DNA from 2 places in the Shewanella denitrificans OS217 genome. Region 2 is predicted to be linked to the other one. Evidence: predicted binding sites of a transcription regulator. Region 2 holds the regulator's gene; the other holds the start of a gene.
What was found. The regulator NrdR, encoded in region 2, represses ribonucleotide reductase genes. The targets are predictions, from matches to a motif close to AAACACNANATNTNGTGTTT.
Positions count from the first base shown of each region.

Region 1: the regulator NrdR is predicted to act here: its motif matches at 1,204-1,223, upstream of nrdD (anaerobic ribonucleoside-triphosphate reductase).

Region 1 is NC_007954.1:1,648,573-1,656,604, reverse strand. It holds gene nrdD (anaerobic ribonucleoside-triphosphate reductase) at 1-1,097, opposite strand, end outside; gene rssA (patatin-like phospholipase RssA) at 1,432-2,433, opposite strand; gene SDEN_RS07415 (DEAD/DEAH box helicase) at 2,598-3,971, shown strand; gene SDEN_RS07410 (DUF3010 family protein) at 4,027-4,464, shown strand; gene SDEN_RS07405 (M48 metallopeptidase family protein) at 4,760-5,260, shown strand; gene SDEN_RS07400 (OmpP1/FadL family transporter) at 5,827-7,095, shown strand; gene SDEN_RS07395 (efflux RND transporter periplasmic adaptor subunit) at 7,419-8,032, shown strand, end outside.
Region 2 is NC_007954.1:1,309,783-1,317,814, forward strand. It holds one part of gene SDEN_RS05925 (IS3-like element ISSde8 family transposase) at 121-379, shown strand; one part of gene SDEN_RS05925 (IS3-like element ISSde8 family transposase) at 379-1,280, shown strand; gene ettA (energy-dependent translational throttle protein EttA) at 1,673-3,340, opposite strand; gene glyA (serine hydroxymethyltransferase) at 3,530-4,783, shown strand; gene nrdR (transcriptional regulator NrdR) at 4,897-5,346, shown strand; gene ribD (bifunctional diaminohydroxyphosphoribosylaminopyrimidine deaminase/5-amino-6-(5-phosphoribosylamino)uracil reductase RibD) at 5,479-6,615, shown strand; gene SDEN_RS05950 (riboflavin synthase) at 6,718-7,371, shown strand; gene ribBA (bifunctional 3,4-dihydroxy-2-butanone-4-phosphate synthase/GTP cyclohydrolase II) at 7,447-8,032, shown strand, end outside.

The DNA of each region.
Region 1 (8,032 bases), 340 kb from region 2:
TTAAGAATATCGGGATACATTCTCAGGCTTGCACACTTAAGCGCCAGCTGTTTGATGTCATAGTGGTTGTCACCCAGCTTATGATTCAGTCCCGCTTTAATGGCAAACACAAGCTTTGGGAATACCGGTGTCTTGCGGTTTTTACCTAGGCCTTCGAGGCGCACATTGAGCATGGAGCGTTGGATGAGTTTTGACTCCCAAGAGGTGCCTAAACCAAAACCAAAGGTCACAAACGGGGTTTGCCCGTTAGCCGTGTGCAAGGTATTTACTTCATATTCAAGGGATTGAAAAGCATCGTGACACTCTTTTTCTGTTAGGGATAGCGCGTACTTTGCTGCGTCTGCCACTTGCCACTCTATGCCTGTCGCTAAATGTTTTTGGTAGCTCTTAGTGACAAATTCTGCCAATACTTCATCGATACGGTTAATGGTGGTGCCGCCATAAATGTGGCTGGCAACCTGAGCGATAATTTGCGCTGTAACGGCTGTCGCCGTAGCTATGGATTTAGGCGGCTCAATTTCGGCATTACCCATCTTAAAGCCCTTGGTGAGCATGCCGCCTAAGTCGATAAGCATGCAGTTAAACATGGGGAAAAACGGCGCATAATCTAAGTCGTGATAATGCAGCTCACCGCGCTCATGAGCTTGAACCACGTCTTTTGGCAATAAATGGCTTTTGGCATAATGCTTGGCGACAATGCCCGCTAACAAATCACGTTGAGTTGGGATGACTTTGGCATCTTTATTGGCATTTTCATTCAAAAGTGCTGCATCACTTTGCTCTACTAAGCCTAAAATCTGCTGGTTGAGCTTGCTCTTGGCTTCACGGCATAAGTCTCTGTCATGGCGATATTCAATATAATGGCGGGCCACGGCTTTATAAGGGCCCGCCATGAGTAAGTTTTCAACGGCATCTTGCAGCTCGTGTATGTCGACTTCTCGCTTGCCTTGCATTTGTTGCCTAACCTGCTCTGCCAAGGTGCAGGCATAATCCACATCTTGTTTGTTCGCCGATGCCATGGCCGCGATAACGGCCTCTTGAATACGCTCGGCATTAAATACTGTACGACATCCATCTCTTTTTATGACTACAAGCATGACTCACTCCAGTAATTATCTCGGATTCCTGTCCTTATCTAGGATTACAGCGACGTCAATGAGGCTTAGTACGTCAAAATCTACATATAGACTTAAAATCGATTTAAAACACAATATGCTGTGCATTAAGCGCCAGATAATCCAGTAATGCTTTGATCTAGATCATGATATTGAACACTGAAGAAAGGATGGATCATTCGAGCGAAGGCTGGAGGTAAGTAGCGGACAATAAACAGCGCAGCGAACCTATCTCTTTAATAGGAAATCTAAAAAAATGTAAATTGGGCCCTGAAATTGGCCCATGAATGTCGAGGATAAGTCAGCGATGGGTTAATTATCTTTGCGGCGCCGAATCAAAATCACCTATGCTCGCCTTGAGTAAATGGCTGATGTTCTCAACCGCTTGCTCTCCTGCCGCTATGGCTTCTGCTGCACGGTGAAACTCCATAGTGCCGATATCGAACACTTGGGGAACGATGCAAATGTCCGGCGGATCGCCCATTAAGCGCGCCCGTTTGTGGCGCTGCTCTAATATGTCCATGGATTGAGACATCACTGCCAACATGCCAGGATGGGAATTAACCCCTAGAGAAAACTTTTCAGTCAGGCCGCTTAAGTATTCTTTACTCTTGCCCCAAAGATCCATGAAGCCGGACTCTAGCTGAGGCTTTTCAGTCACAGTTTGAGACTTTTCAGCTTGGTGGCTGACCACTTGTTCTGGCAACATCATCATCTGACCACGGCGGTGACCATTAAGATCAACGGCTATCACTAAGTCCACTCCCATGGCCCGGCACAAGGACACAGGTACCGGGTTCACCACAGCGCCGTCCACCAGCCAGCGATCATCTTGTTGCACTGGAGGTAAAAAGCCTGGCATAGAACAAGACGCCCTTACCGCATGGCGCAAGTCCCCTTCTCGAAACCAAATTTCTTGCCCCGAATAGAGATCCGTAGCCACAGCAGCAAATGCACGCTTTAGTTGCTCAATTTTTAAAGCACCAACTCGGCTTGATAGCACTTCAAAGACTTTTTCACCATTGATGATACCGCCCTTACGCCAACGTATATCCATCAAACCCAGCACGTCCCAACTGGAAAACCCGCGCACCCACTTCTCAATTTCATCGAGATTGTCATTGGCATAAGCCGCCCCCACGAGCGCCCCCACAGAGCAACCTGCCACCTTGTCAGGAAAAATACCGAGTTTGGCTAGGCCATTAAGCACACCGATATGTGCCCAGCCTTTAGCCGCCCCACTGCCTAAAGCGAGGCCAATAACAGGTTTTTTAGGCTTAGGGAGATCTGCGGCCTTTTTAGTAATAATCAGTGCCATAGTTAGCTTATACTCCTTAAATAACCTTCAACAGCAGAATTAAAAAGTCAAAGACTCGAGCCTGATGACGCTGTGAAAAATAGTATAAGTAAAGCAGGTGTTGTTGGCTATACCTCAGTGAACCCGCTATAATGCTTGGCTATTATTTTTTAGGGGAACAACCTTTGCAATTTTCCGACTTTTCATTAGATAAGCGCCTGTTAGACAGCTTGAAACATCTAGGCATTACCACGCCAACACCCATCCAAGAACAAGCGCTGCCCATTGCATTAACGGGCAAAGATCTAATGGCGTCTTCAAAAACGGGCTCAGGCAAGACGTTAGCTTTCTTGCTACCCGCTATGCAAAGGATTATCTCCACTAAAGCCTTATCTAAGCGTGACCCTAGGGTATTGATCTTGCTGCCCACTCGCGAGCTTGCTCAGCAAGTTTACGGCCAACTCAGGTTGCTTGTGGCTAACACTCAATACAAGGCAGTGAGCATACTGGGTGGTGAGAATTTTAACGACCAAGCCAAAGCCTTAAGCCGTGAGCCCCACTTTATTGTGGCAACCCCTGGGCGCATTGCCGATCACTTGCAGCAGCGTCACTTGCACTTAAATGGCCTTGAATTACTGATTTTAGATGAAGCTGACCGCATGTTGGACTTGGGCTTTGCCCCTCAACTTGCCGCCATTAATGCCGCCGCCGATCATAAGCGTCGTCAGACATTGATGTTCTCAGCCACTTTAGAGCATGATGAAATTAACGAAATTGCGGCCACCTTACTTAAGAGCCCCAACCACATTGCCATTGGTGCGGCTTACACTGAGCACGCCGATATTACACAGCGCATTATCTTGGTCGATCACTTAGATCATAAACAAGCCTTGCTTGAGCATGTGTTAACTAATGAAACCAACAAACAGATCATCATCTTTACCGCCACCCGTGTCGATACTGAGCGCTTAGCAAGTTTGTTGGCGGATAAAGGCTTTGCCACTGCGGCATTAAGTGGCAATCTCAATCAAGGCGCGCGCAATCAGATCATGGATCAATTTGCTCGCGGTCAAAAACAAATTCTGGTCACTACTGATGTCGCCTCTCGCGGCCTTGATCTTATCAATGTGTCATTAGTGATTAACTTTGATATGCCAAAATTTGCCGAAGAATACGTTCACCGTATTGGCCGTACTGGTCGTGCTGGCGCTAAAGGAGATGCGGTCTCCTTAGTGGGCCCAAAAGATTGGGATAGCTTTATCAAGGTGCAAGCCTTCTTACGCAAGACCTTTGAGTTCACTGTCATCGACGGCCTAAAAGCCAAGTTCAGCGGCCTAAAAGCGAAAGCCAAAACAGATAAGGTCAATTCCACTAAACGTGTGGCAAAGGCGGCATCTAAAGCAAAATCACCCCATGCCAAGCCGGCGCCAAAGCGTGATAAGCGCTTTAGCACAGGTGTCGATGTGGGAGATGCGCCGATGCGCCGTAAAGTTAAGCCAAGCCTGATTATCGAAACGGATGCTAGCATTCAGTCCGATATCGATAATGATGACGAATAAATAGTAAAGGTCATGCTAAGCGTGGCCGTTCAACAGTTAAATGAGTAGGAATATCATGAAAATTTGTGGTGTAGAGTTAAAAGGTGGCGAAGCCATCATCAGTTTATTGACCTATGAAGGTGAAACCTTCAACGTCCCAGCCTGCCGTAAGGTGTCATTCAGTATTTCTCAGTCTGCCAGCACTGAGTCCATACGTGAGTTTCACTTTACCTTTCATAAGTTAATGGAAGATTACAAGGTTGATGAAATCGCCATTATAGAGCGTGAGCAGAAAGGCAAGTTGGCCGGTAGCGCCACTAGCTTCAAATTAGAAGCGGCAATTCAGTTAACTGAACTGCCTGTGCATTTGATTTCACCTGTGACCATTAAAGAGCAGCTAAAACGCAATCCACCTTTGGTTGATTTTGAATCGTTAGATCTTAAACGCGTCCAACAAAGTGCGTTTGATGTCGCCTATGTGCAGCACAATCGTCACATCTTCGGCAAAATCTAACTTTCACTGATAAGCACTTTAGTGCTTTATCAGGTGTAAAAAGAAGGACTACTGTGATGCACTGTGGTCCTTTTTGTATCTCAATGGCTGATAAAACAGTTCAGCTAGCTCAGTTAATAAAATAAAAACCAAAAAACTAAAGACCAAGACCAAGACTATGACTATGACCAAGAAACCCACAGCGCCGCCCGTCATGCCCAAAAAAGCCTCGAGCCAAGGGTTAAAACCAGCGACAGATATCGCCAGTCTAATGACCAGCGAGCAAGTCACAGCGGTTAAATCACAACAAGGTGTGATGCGCTTACTCAATGGCTATAGCGCCAGCGTTATCGAGCAAGTTCAACGGCATATCGAAGACAACAGCTTGGCTAGTTTGTTGTTGTCACGTCACCCCGTCATTCACGACGTTCGCACCGACAAGGCCCTGTATGACTATACACTCGGCTTTAAAAATCAGTTTATGCGCCAGTCAGATCCTTTGGCCAAGGTGATATATGATGAAAAAATCACCTTAACTCACCAAGCCTTAGGTCTACATTCTTTTGTTAACCGTGTACAAGGCAATAAGGTCAAAGCCAAGAATGAAATTCGTATTTCATCAAGGCTTAAACGCATTCCAGAACCATTATTGCGTATGGTCGTCATTCACGAATTGGCGCATTTGCGAGAAAAAGAGCACAACAAAGCCTTCTACAAGCTGTGCGAGTTTATGCTCAGTGATTACCATCAATTGGAATTTGATCTTAGGCTACTGCTTATCTGTGAACAACTCGGGCAATCGCCTTATGAAGCTTGAGTGATGATTTATAGCTGAACCTGCATTTGAAATCTGTGATTGTTAGGAATAATTACCCAACAAAACTAGACTCCATTATAGCCATTGCTGATTTTTCGCTCACCGAGTTTCTTTGTTTGTAGACACGAGTGCCATAGTGGATGTATCTGAGGATTAAATTGATGTTTTATGGTGCGGAGGTCAAATTTTGCAGGCTAGAAAGCTGAATTAAAGCCATTTTCTCATTTCAAAATAGGAATGCGTATTTAAATGTAAATATTCTCCCCCAAGCTCTGATATTTAACGCTTGCCATATCATTTTCACCCATGCTCACTACCCAAGATTAACACATTGTTATATATCACATTTACATCATAAAGCTATTAGTAACTCCTGAATATAGAACAAAGATACCCCACAATTAACTTAATAATAACAAATAGATGCAACTGGTCGGAGTTGTTAGCCTATGCTCTCATCCTTAAGATGCCCTCGAACAAATTAGTGTTAGCGCTCTAAGGCTATGCCGCAAAAGCAGTCTTCAGCCAAAGAGGTCGTCACTCACACAATAGAGATAAGTATAATAATGAATAAATTTAACAAGACACTCCTCGCTACTGCCATCACATTAGCCAGCACTCAAGCAATGTCAGCCGGCTTTCAGTTAAACAGTCAATCTGCCACCGGTATCGGCCGTGCTATGGCCGGTGACGCTATCATTGCTGACAACGCTTCAGTACTTTCACGTAACCCTGCTGCTATGGCATTGTTTGACAAAAAAGCACTATCTGTAGGGTTAACCTTTGCTGATATCGACGTTAATGTCGATGATGTTACCAAGACAGTTCCCGGCCTTGGGACAGTAAACTTTGGTGATGTGCACGGCGCCGCTGACAGCAAGATCATTCCAAACTTTTACTACATCAATCCTATCGACGACAAGTTTGCCATTGGCTTCGCCGCTTTTAGTAATTATGGCACTGGCACTGACTTAACCCCGTTAGCCAATGCTGGCGTCAACACGCCTGTAGGTTTTATGCCTGCTCCTGTGGATCTACTGGGTAACACTGAAGTGCTTACTGTTAATTTCAACACCAGTATGAGCTATCGTGTTAATGAAGAATTCAGCTTTGGCTTTGGCATAGATGCCATTTACGCCGAAGGCACCTTAACCCGTAAAGGCAGCGTACCTGTGGCTAATGTGGGTGTAGTGCCTGTGACCCTTGTGGATGTTGATGCCGATGGTTGGGCCTTTGGTGCTATTTTAGGTATGAGCTATGAAGTTAATGCGGATCACAGATTTGGTTTAAGCTATCGCTTTAGCCCAACCTTAAGCGCAAAAGGTGATATCAGTTTTAATCGTCAAGACTACGCTAAGATTGATATCCCTATGGCTGATATTGCTCAGTTCGCCGGTTTCCATCAGTTGACCGACACCTTCGCGGTGCACTACACGGCTCAGTGGACTAGCTGGAGCGACTTTGACCATATCACAGTCAAAAATAACCCCGTTCAGCAACACCTAAAAACATACCACTGGCAGGATTCTTGGTTCTTGAGCTTAGGGGCAACTTATAATATCAGCCAAGACTTAACGGCTCGTGTGGGTGTGGCTAGCGATCAAGGCGTCGTTGATCAATTGTCTTCATTGTCTATTCCTGATTCTGACCGTCACTGGTACACCACTGGACTGAGCTATCAGTTAAATGAACAATCGAGTGTCGACTTGGGCGTGGCTTATGTACGCGGCGAGAATGTCACTGTGAAAGAAAACAGTGCGATCTTAGGCGAGATTACAGCGCACACCCGCTCTAACGGTACTTACTACTCAGTGCAGTACAACTACAGTTTCTAAGCTGTTCTTGGGGTGAGTGTAAATAACTATCGTTAACCCATACAGTAAATAGAGTCTCATCATTAAAAACCGCAGCCTTTTGGTTGCGGTTTTTTTATGGCCCCGTCCTTGTGATTAGCAGCAATCACTTCTAGGATTTGTTACCCACACTCCACTTCATGAAGTTTTTCTAATATAATGATTGCAGTCGTCCAGCTATTCCATTAGAATTTTCTTATGGAAGATTGTTTTGTCACTATCAACACAGACTCGAACTGATTTAGGAACCTGTTCCTACAAAATAAAAAGCCAGTAAATCGAACCCAAAAAGAGAATACTTGCCCATGCAAACGCAAACAAGCTCAACACTTAAGGTCACATTGTCACGAACAAAGACTATGAGTGCCCTGTCACTGCTTGGCATTGCAATGCTAGCCCTATTAATATTCAGCATACCGCTCACTGTGCTGGCACAATCCCCTGAGACAAAACTTGCCAGTGTCGAGGTTAAGACCAGCCGCATTCCACAATACATAGAGCTCGATGCCAGAGTTGAAGCCGGCCAGGCTGCCACAGTCGCAGCCCAGACCTCAGGTCGGATTTTAACCTTATATTATGATGTGAATGATTTAGTTTCAGTAGGGTCACCTTTGCTGGAAATCACCAGTAAAGCCCAAAGCGCAGAGCTTGCAGGCGCCGAGGCCGAACTTGCCAAGGCCATGGCCATTAATCAGCAAGCCCAAGCCCAATATCAGCGGGTAAGTACGCTTTTCCCTCAAGGGGCGATTGCTCAAGGGGCGATGGATGAAGCCCGCGCCACGGCCAAAACCAGTGAACAAGCCATTAGCGCAGCCAAGGCAAATCTCATCAAAGCCAAGCAAACCTTAGATTACACCGTAGTCAGCGCCCCCTTCAGTGGCCGCGTCAGTGAGAGGCATGTGCAGCAAGGGGAAACTGT
Region 2 (8,032 bases):
GAATATGAGGAAGAACAACTTCGTCGGGGCGGCACGGAGGGAGCTCCAAGAGGTGTAATGGTCTAATGAAACTGGAGTGATTTTCAGCTTAAAATACACAAAATCTTATCGGTATTAAACATGACCAGAAAAAGCGCAGTCCATATCAGCCCTCTTCAAAAATTAGAATATGCCAAGCTGATGGTCGAACAGGGTTACACCAACAAGCAAATTGAAGATATGTCAGGTGCCGGTAAATCTGCGGTGTCTAGATGGAAAGTGCAGTATCAAGCTGAATTAGCCGGTGAAACCCCAGAAAATGCCAAAGCATTAACTGAAGACCAACGAAGAATACAGCTTCTAGAAGCCCAACTAAAACAAGCCATGAGGGATAATGATATCTTAAAAAAGGCTGCAGCTTTCTTCATTCGAGACAATCAAAACTTAAAATGATGCGCGAAGTAAAGAAAGCAAACCCCGAGTTTAAAGTGAATGAGTTATGTCGCGCCTTCGAAATAAGTTGCAGTAGTTTCTATTACAAACCAATACCGTTAAGTATTAATAAACAGTCAGTTATGCAGTTGGTTGAGGAAGTTTTCACTGATTCTTACTCTACTTATGGCAAACGAAGAATACAGGCTGAACTACTTGATTTAGATTGTAGAGTAGGTGTTTACGCTATTTCTACGGTCATGAAAAACTTGGGGCTAAGGGCGATTAGGCCAAAGAAAAAGCATTACTATCCTAACCAAGGTGAGGAGCAAGTTTACGCCCCTAATTTGCTTAGACGACAGTTTAATCCTACGACTTATAATACTCACTGGGTTGGTGATATTACCTATATAAAATCACATCAAGGCTGGAGTTATTTAGCCTGTGTGCTTGATTTAGGAACCAAAGAGATCGTTGGGTATGCTTTATCAAGTCAACCCAATGCAGCATTAGCGACAGCGGCCTTAAATAACGCGATACAACGTAAGAGGCCCAATACACAGGCATTGATGTTTCACTCCGACCAGGGCTGTCAGTACTCAGCCAAAGTGTTTAGAGAGCGGCTAAAACACTTAGGTATCGAGCAAAGCATGAGTCGTAGAGGCAATTGCTGGGATAATGCGGTGATGGAACGATTTTTTAGGAGTTTAAAGACTGAAAGATTAAACCATTTAGCATTTATAAATCACAGCGCAGTAGTGAGCGTGGTTGAGCAATATATTCAGTTCTACAATTACAAACGCAGACATTCGGCAATAGATTATAAGACGCCACATCAAAAATATAATGAGTTAAAAAAAGCGGCTTAAAATCTCTCCAGAAAAACTTGACCATTACAAGGGAGGGTTTGCTGTTGAACTTTCCCTCTTGGTCGGGTGTGGGTTGAAGACCCACGAGGTTAATCCAAACGAAGTTTGGACGTCTTAAATACTTGCTAAAATTAACCCCCAAAACACGCTTTTGTCCAAAAACGTGTTAAATCTGATCGCGGTGGATGCTTATCGATCGCTAAAGTCAGGTTGGTAATCTTTTAAGGCTAAAGGGCACACAAAAACCGAAAAGGTGAACCCTAATATTTACCTTCATTAAGCCATTTATAAACCCCTGCCATAAAAAAGGGCATCGAATTCGATGCCTTTTTTGTTTGTCTTTGTCCTTTACCGAGATAAGTTTCACTATTTATAGCGAAGCAGGAGAAGCTTTACTTCACCATACGCTTGTATTTCAAGCGGTGGGGTTCGACGATATCGGCGCCGTAGGTGGCTTTGAGCCAAGTGGAGTATTCGGTGAAGTTACCTTCGTAGAAGTTCACCTTGCCTTCGTCGCGATAATCTAAGATGTGGGTAGCGATACGGTCGAGGAACCAACGATCGTGTGAAATCACCATGGCGCAACCTGGGAATTCCAATAAGGCTTCTTCCAGTGCGCGCAAGGTTTCAACGTCTAAGTCGTTGGTGGGTTCATCGAGTAATAGTACGTTACCGCCCGCTTGTAATAGCTTGGCTAAGTGGACGCGGTTACGCTCACCGCCGGATAAAGTGCCGATGATTTTCTGCTGATCGCCGCCACGGAAGTTAAACCGGCCCACGTAAGCACGGCTTGGGATTTCCATATTGTTGATGCGCATTATGTCTTGGCCGCCAGAGATTTCCTGCCAAACCGTGTTCTTGTCATTCATTGAGTCGCGGAACTGCTCAACCGAGGCTAATTGCACTGACTCGCCCACAGAAATGCTGCCGCTGTCTGGTTGCTCATCGCCAGAAATCATTCTGAACAGGGTCGATTTACCCGCGCCGTTAGCACCGATAATGCCGACAATGGCGCCCTTAGGCACAGAGAATGACAAGTCATCAATCAAGACGCGATCGCCGTAAGATTTGGTCAGATTAGTGACTTCGATCACTTTATCGCCTAAGCGTGGTCCTGGCGGAATGAAGAGCTCGTTGGTTTCATTGCGTTTTTGGTAATCATTGGTGTTCAATTCTTCAAAGCGCGCCATACGGGCCTTGCCTTTAGACTGACGACCTTTTGCGCCTTGACGCACCCATTCCAATTCCTTGGCTATGGTCTTCTGACGGGCGCTTTCAGTGGATGACTCCTGCTTTAGGCGGTTATCTTTTTGTTCAAGCCAAGATGAGTAGTTACCTTCCCATGGAATACCTTCGCCGCGGTCAAGTTCTAAAATCCAGCCTGCTGCGTTATCGAGGAAGTATCTATCGTGGGTAATGGCCACCACAGTGCCTGAGTATTCTTGCAAGAAATGTTCAAGCCAAGCCACAGATTCAGCGTCCAAGTGGTTGGTCGGTTCATCGAGCAATAGCATTTCAGGCTTTTCTAGCAGTAGACGACATAAGGCCACCCGGCGACGTTCACCCCCAGACAGCACGCCGATTTTGGCATCCCACTCAGGCAAACGTAGCGCATCGGCGGCTCTGTCTAAGATATGATCTAAGTTATGAGCATCTTGAGCTTGGATAATGGCTTCAAGCTCACCTTGTTCTTTGGCAAGGGCATCAAAGTCTGCATCGGGTTCGGCGTAAAGTGCATAGACTTCATCAAGACGCTTAAGGGCATTTTTGGCCACGCCTACCGCTTCTTCTATGGCTTCGCGCACCGTTTGCTCTTCATTAAGCTTAGGCTCTTGAGGCAAATAACCTATCTTAAGGCCTGGCATAGGGCGAGCTTCACCTTCGATTTCAGTGTCAAGGCCTGCCATGATGCGCAGTAGGGTTGATTTACCAGAGCCGTTAAGACCTAACACACCAATCTTGGCGCCGGGGAAGAAACTTAAGGAGATGTCTTTAAGAATTTGCTTCTTGGGTGGGACAATTTTGCCCACTCTAAGCATGCTGTATACAAATTGAGCCATGTTATGGATTCTTCAGTGACTAATGATGGCGATAATTCTACTGTATTCTGTTGCTAACTCAAATTGAGTTTTCGCTTTTAGGGCATGCTAATACAAGGAATTTCATGGTCTAAATACTGGGATTGTTGCGCTTGGCAGAGTAGAATACCGCGCAACCCTACAAATAGAAACTTGCAGTTGGAGTAACCAATGCTAAACAAAGCTATGAATATCGCGGATTATGATCCACAACTATTTAAAGCCATTGAAGACGAAACCCGTCGTCAAGAAGAGCACATAGAGTTAATTGCATCAGAAAACTACACCAGTCCTCGCGTCATGGAAGCACAAGGTTCACAGCTTACCAATAAGTATGCAGAAGGTTACCCAGGCAAGCGTTATTACGGCGGTTGTGAATACGTCGATGTGGTTGAAACCTTGGCCATCGAACGTGCTAAAGAATTGTTTGGCGCGACTTATGCCAACGTTCAGCCTCATTCAGGATCGCAAGCCAACAGCGCTGTGTACATGGCGCTACTTAAGCCCGGTGATACTGTGCTTGGGATGAATTTGGCTCATGGTGGTCACTTAACGCACGGTTCACCAGTGAACTTTTCTGGCAAGCTGTATAACATCATTCCTTACGGCATCGATGAAGCGGGCAAGATAGATTACGTTGAGATGGAGCGTTTAGCCGTTGAGCATAAGCCTAAGATGATGATCGGTGGCTTCTCTGCCTTTTCTGGTATCGTTGATTGGGCAAAAATGCGTGAAATCGCAGACAAAATTGGCGCTTACTTATTTGTTGATATGGCCCACGTTGCAGGTTTAATTGCCGCAGGCGTGTATCCAAACCCTGTGCCCCATGCCCACGTGGTGACATCCACCACACATAAGACCTTAGCAGGCCCTCGTGGCGGGTTAATCTTATCGGCAGCAGACGATGAAGACTTGTACAAGAAGCTAAATTCGGCCGTGTTCCCTGGCGGACAGGGCGGCCCATTGATGCATGTTATCGCGGGTAAAGCGGTGGCCTTTAAGGAAGCCTTAGAGCCTGAGTTTAAAACCTATCAGCAGCAAGTGGTGAAAAACGCTAAGGCTATGGTTGAAGTGTTTATCGAGCGCGGTTATAAAATCGTCTCAGGCGGCACAGATAACCACCTGATGCTGGTTGACTTAATTGGCCGTGATCTTACCGGTAAAGAAGCGGATGCCGCCTTAGGTAGCGCTAACATTACCGTGAATAAAAACTCGGTGCCAAACGATCCACGTTCACCTTTTGTGACATCTGGTGTGCGTATCGGTACTCCGGCTATTACCCGTCGTGGTTTTAAAGAAGCCGAAGCCAAAGCCTTGACAACTTGGGTGTGTGACATTCTCGATGACGCTAATAATCCAGCGGTTATTGAGCGGGTCAAGGGTGAAGTGTTAGCCCTGTGTGCCAAGTATCCAGTATACGCTTAATCCTAAGGGCAATTTGATAGGTTTCAGTTAACCTTAACGCCCAAATAGGATAAACTTCAATGGCCTCAAGACTTAAGTCTTTGTGGCCATTTTGTTTTTTGCTGGAGACACCAATGCATTGCCCTTTTTGTAGTGCCACAGATACTAAAGTCATAGATTCAAGGCTGGTGGCAGATGGTCATCAAGTTCGCCGTCGCCGTGAGTGCACTCTGTGCCACGAACGTTTCACCACCTTCGAAGGCGCTGAGCTTGTGATGCCTAGGGTGATAAAACGTGATGATACTCGTCAACCCTTCGATGAAGATAAGCTCAGAGGCGGTATGCTGCGGGCAGTAGAGAAACGCCCTGTGTCCATGGACCAGCTGGAGCAAGCCTTAACAAAAATCAAATCAACCCTGAGGGCAACCGGTGAGCGTGAAATTAACTCAGAGATGATAGGCAATTTGATGATGGAACAACTCATGCACTTAGATAAAGTGGCCTATATCCGTTTTGCCTCTGTCTACCGTGCCTTTGAAGATGTTTCACAGTTCGGTGAAGCCATCGCCAAGTTAGAGAAGTAGCCAGAATTTAAATCGTGATACTGATTTTAATCACACTGATTGTATTAACACTGGCTTGAAATCAACGATTTTGCCCATATAAAGGCTAGCAACACGCCAATGCTAACGCGAGCAAACCATTAGGTGCTAACCATGCCAAGCTGGTCCAAATTTGACATAGAAATGATGAGCCGTGCCATCCAATTGGCAGAACGAGGCCGTTATACCACTCGCCCCAATCCTTGTGTGGGCTGCGTAATTGTCAAAGATGGCATCAAGTTAGCCGAGGGCTACCATCAGAAAGCGGGCTTTGGTCACGCCGAAGTTAACGCCCTTGCTGCGCTGAAATCCGCCAATTTATCCGCCATAGGCGCCACCGCCTACGTAACCTTAGAGCCTTGCAGCCATTTCGGCCGCACCCCGCCTTGCGCCCAAACCTTAGTGGAAAGCGGTGTCGCCAAAGTGGTGGTCGCCATCACAGATGCTAATCCACAGGTTGCCGGTAAAGGCATTGCTATGCTGCGAGAAGCTGGCATAGCGGTTGAAGTCGGTTTATTGCAAGCCCAGGCTCTTGAGTTAAATTTAGGCTTTATGAAGCGCATGCGCACAGGTTTGCCTTGGGTGACAGTGAAACTTGCTGCAAGTCTTGACGGTAAAACTGCGCTCTCAAATGGGGTGTCTAAATGGATAACGGGCGATGCATCCCGTAACGATGTGCAAAAACTTCGCGCCAGAAGCTGCGCGTTAATCACAGGCATAGAAACCGTATTAGCCGATGACCCGAGCCTTAATGTGCGCTATCAAAGCCTTGGCAGTCTTAAAGATGAGCTTGATGTGACTGAGCTTCACCAGCCAGTAAGAATCGTACTCGACAGTAAAGCGAGGCTTACAGCAGACAAAAGGCTTTTTAGCATCACTAGCCCCATTATCTTGGTCAGCACTCAAGCCTACCCCGAGACAGTTATCTTTCCAGCCCATGTGCAATGCCTGCAGTTTGCGCCAGACAATGATGGCAGAGTGCCGTTGATAAGCCTATTTCACCACTTAGGCAAAAGCTATAATCAGGTATTAATTGAAGCCGGCGCCACCTTAGCGGGTAAGGTGCTCGAACTTGGGCTTGGGGATGAACTGTATCTATATCAAGCGATGAAAATCTTGGGTAGCCATGGGCGAAACCTAGTGCAGTTACCGGATTATCAGGCCATGGATGATATTCCAAGCTTGCAGCTGAAAGACAGTCGCCAATTAGGCGAAGATAGACGCTATATTTTTAGACTTGGCAAAGAATAACGCGTTTAGACTTGGCAGAGTGCCACGCGGTTCAACTTGCCAAGCGTCGCCGTGAAGATGGCGCCACATCAGATAACAGCATATAAGATAAGTGAGCCAAACATGTTTACCGGAATAATCGAAGCCCTAGGGACATTAACTAAGATTGAGCGCCACGGTCAGGATATTCGCCTCACTGTGGATAGCGGCAAGCTTGACTTAAGTGATGTTAAACTCGGTGATAGCATTGCCACTAATGGCGTGTGCCTAACTGTCGTTCAGAGCCTTAAACAGGGGTACATGGCCGACGTGTCTGCAGAAACTGTGGCATTGACAGGCTTTGCTCGCTATAAAGTGGGCCAGAAGGTTAATCTTGAAAAAGCCCTTACCGCCACCACACGTTTAGGCGGCCACATGGTCAGCGGTCATGTGGATGGCATGGCAGAGGTGATGCAGCGACAAGCTCGTGGCAAGGCCATCGAGTTTTGGTTAAAAGCGCCCAGTGAGCTTGCCCGCTATATTGCCCATAAAGGTTCAGTGACCATAGATGGCGTTAGTCTTACGGTTAATGAAGTCGATGGTGATAATTTCAGGCTCACTATCGTGCCGCACACTGCTGGCGAAACCACACTATTAGATTTAAACACGGGTGACAGGGTAAACCTTGAAGTGGATCTTATCGCCCGCTACCTTGAGCGTTTGATGGGGGCGAAAGCACCTTCGGCCGAAGGCGGCGTGACCATGGAGCTACTGGCACGCTCAGGATTTATGAAATAGTGATTGGGTAACGAATAACAGCTTAAATTAATGCATAACTAATTTTAACACTTCAACTTGATAGAAGGTCTCATAATGGCGCTACATAGCATAGAAGAAATCATCGAAGACATACGTCAGGGCAAAATGGTTATTCTGATGGACGATGAAGACAGGGAAAATGAGGGCGACCTTATTATGGCGGCCGATTTAGTGACCCCAGAGGCCATTAACTTCATGGCCACCTATGGCCGCGGCCTAATTTGCCAGACCATGACTAAGGCGCGCTGTCAGCAGTTGAATCTTCCTTTGATGGTGACCAACAATAACGCTCAATTCTCCACTAACTTCACTGTGTCTATCGAAGCCGCTACCGGTGTGACGACGGGGATCTCTGCCCACGATCGCGCTGTGACCGTAAAAGCTGCCGTGGCTAAAGATGCCAAAGCTTCTGATTTAGTTCAGCCTGGGCATATATTCCCATTAATGGCCCAAGATGGCGGCGTGCTCATTCGCGCTGGTCACACGGAAGCGGGTTGTGATTTGGCTCGCCTTGCTGGCCTTGAGCCATCAGGGGTTATCGTTGAAATTTTAAATGAAGATGGCACCATGGCGCGCTGTCCAGACCTTGAAATCTTCAGTGAAAAACACGGCATTAAGATGGGCACGATTGCAGACCTTA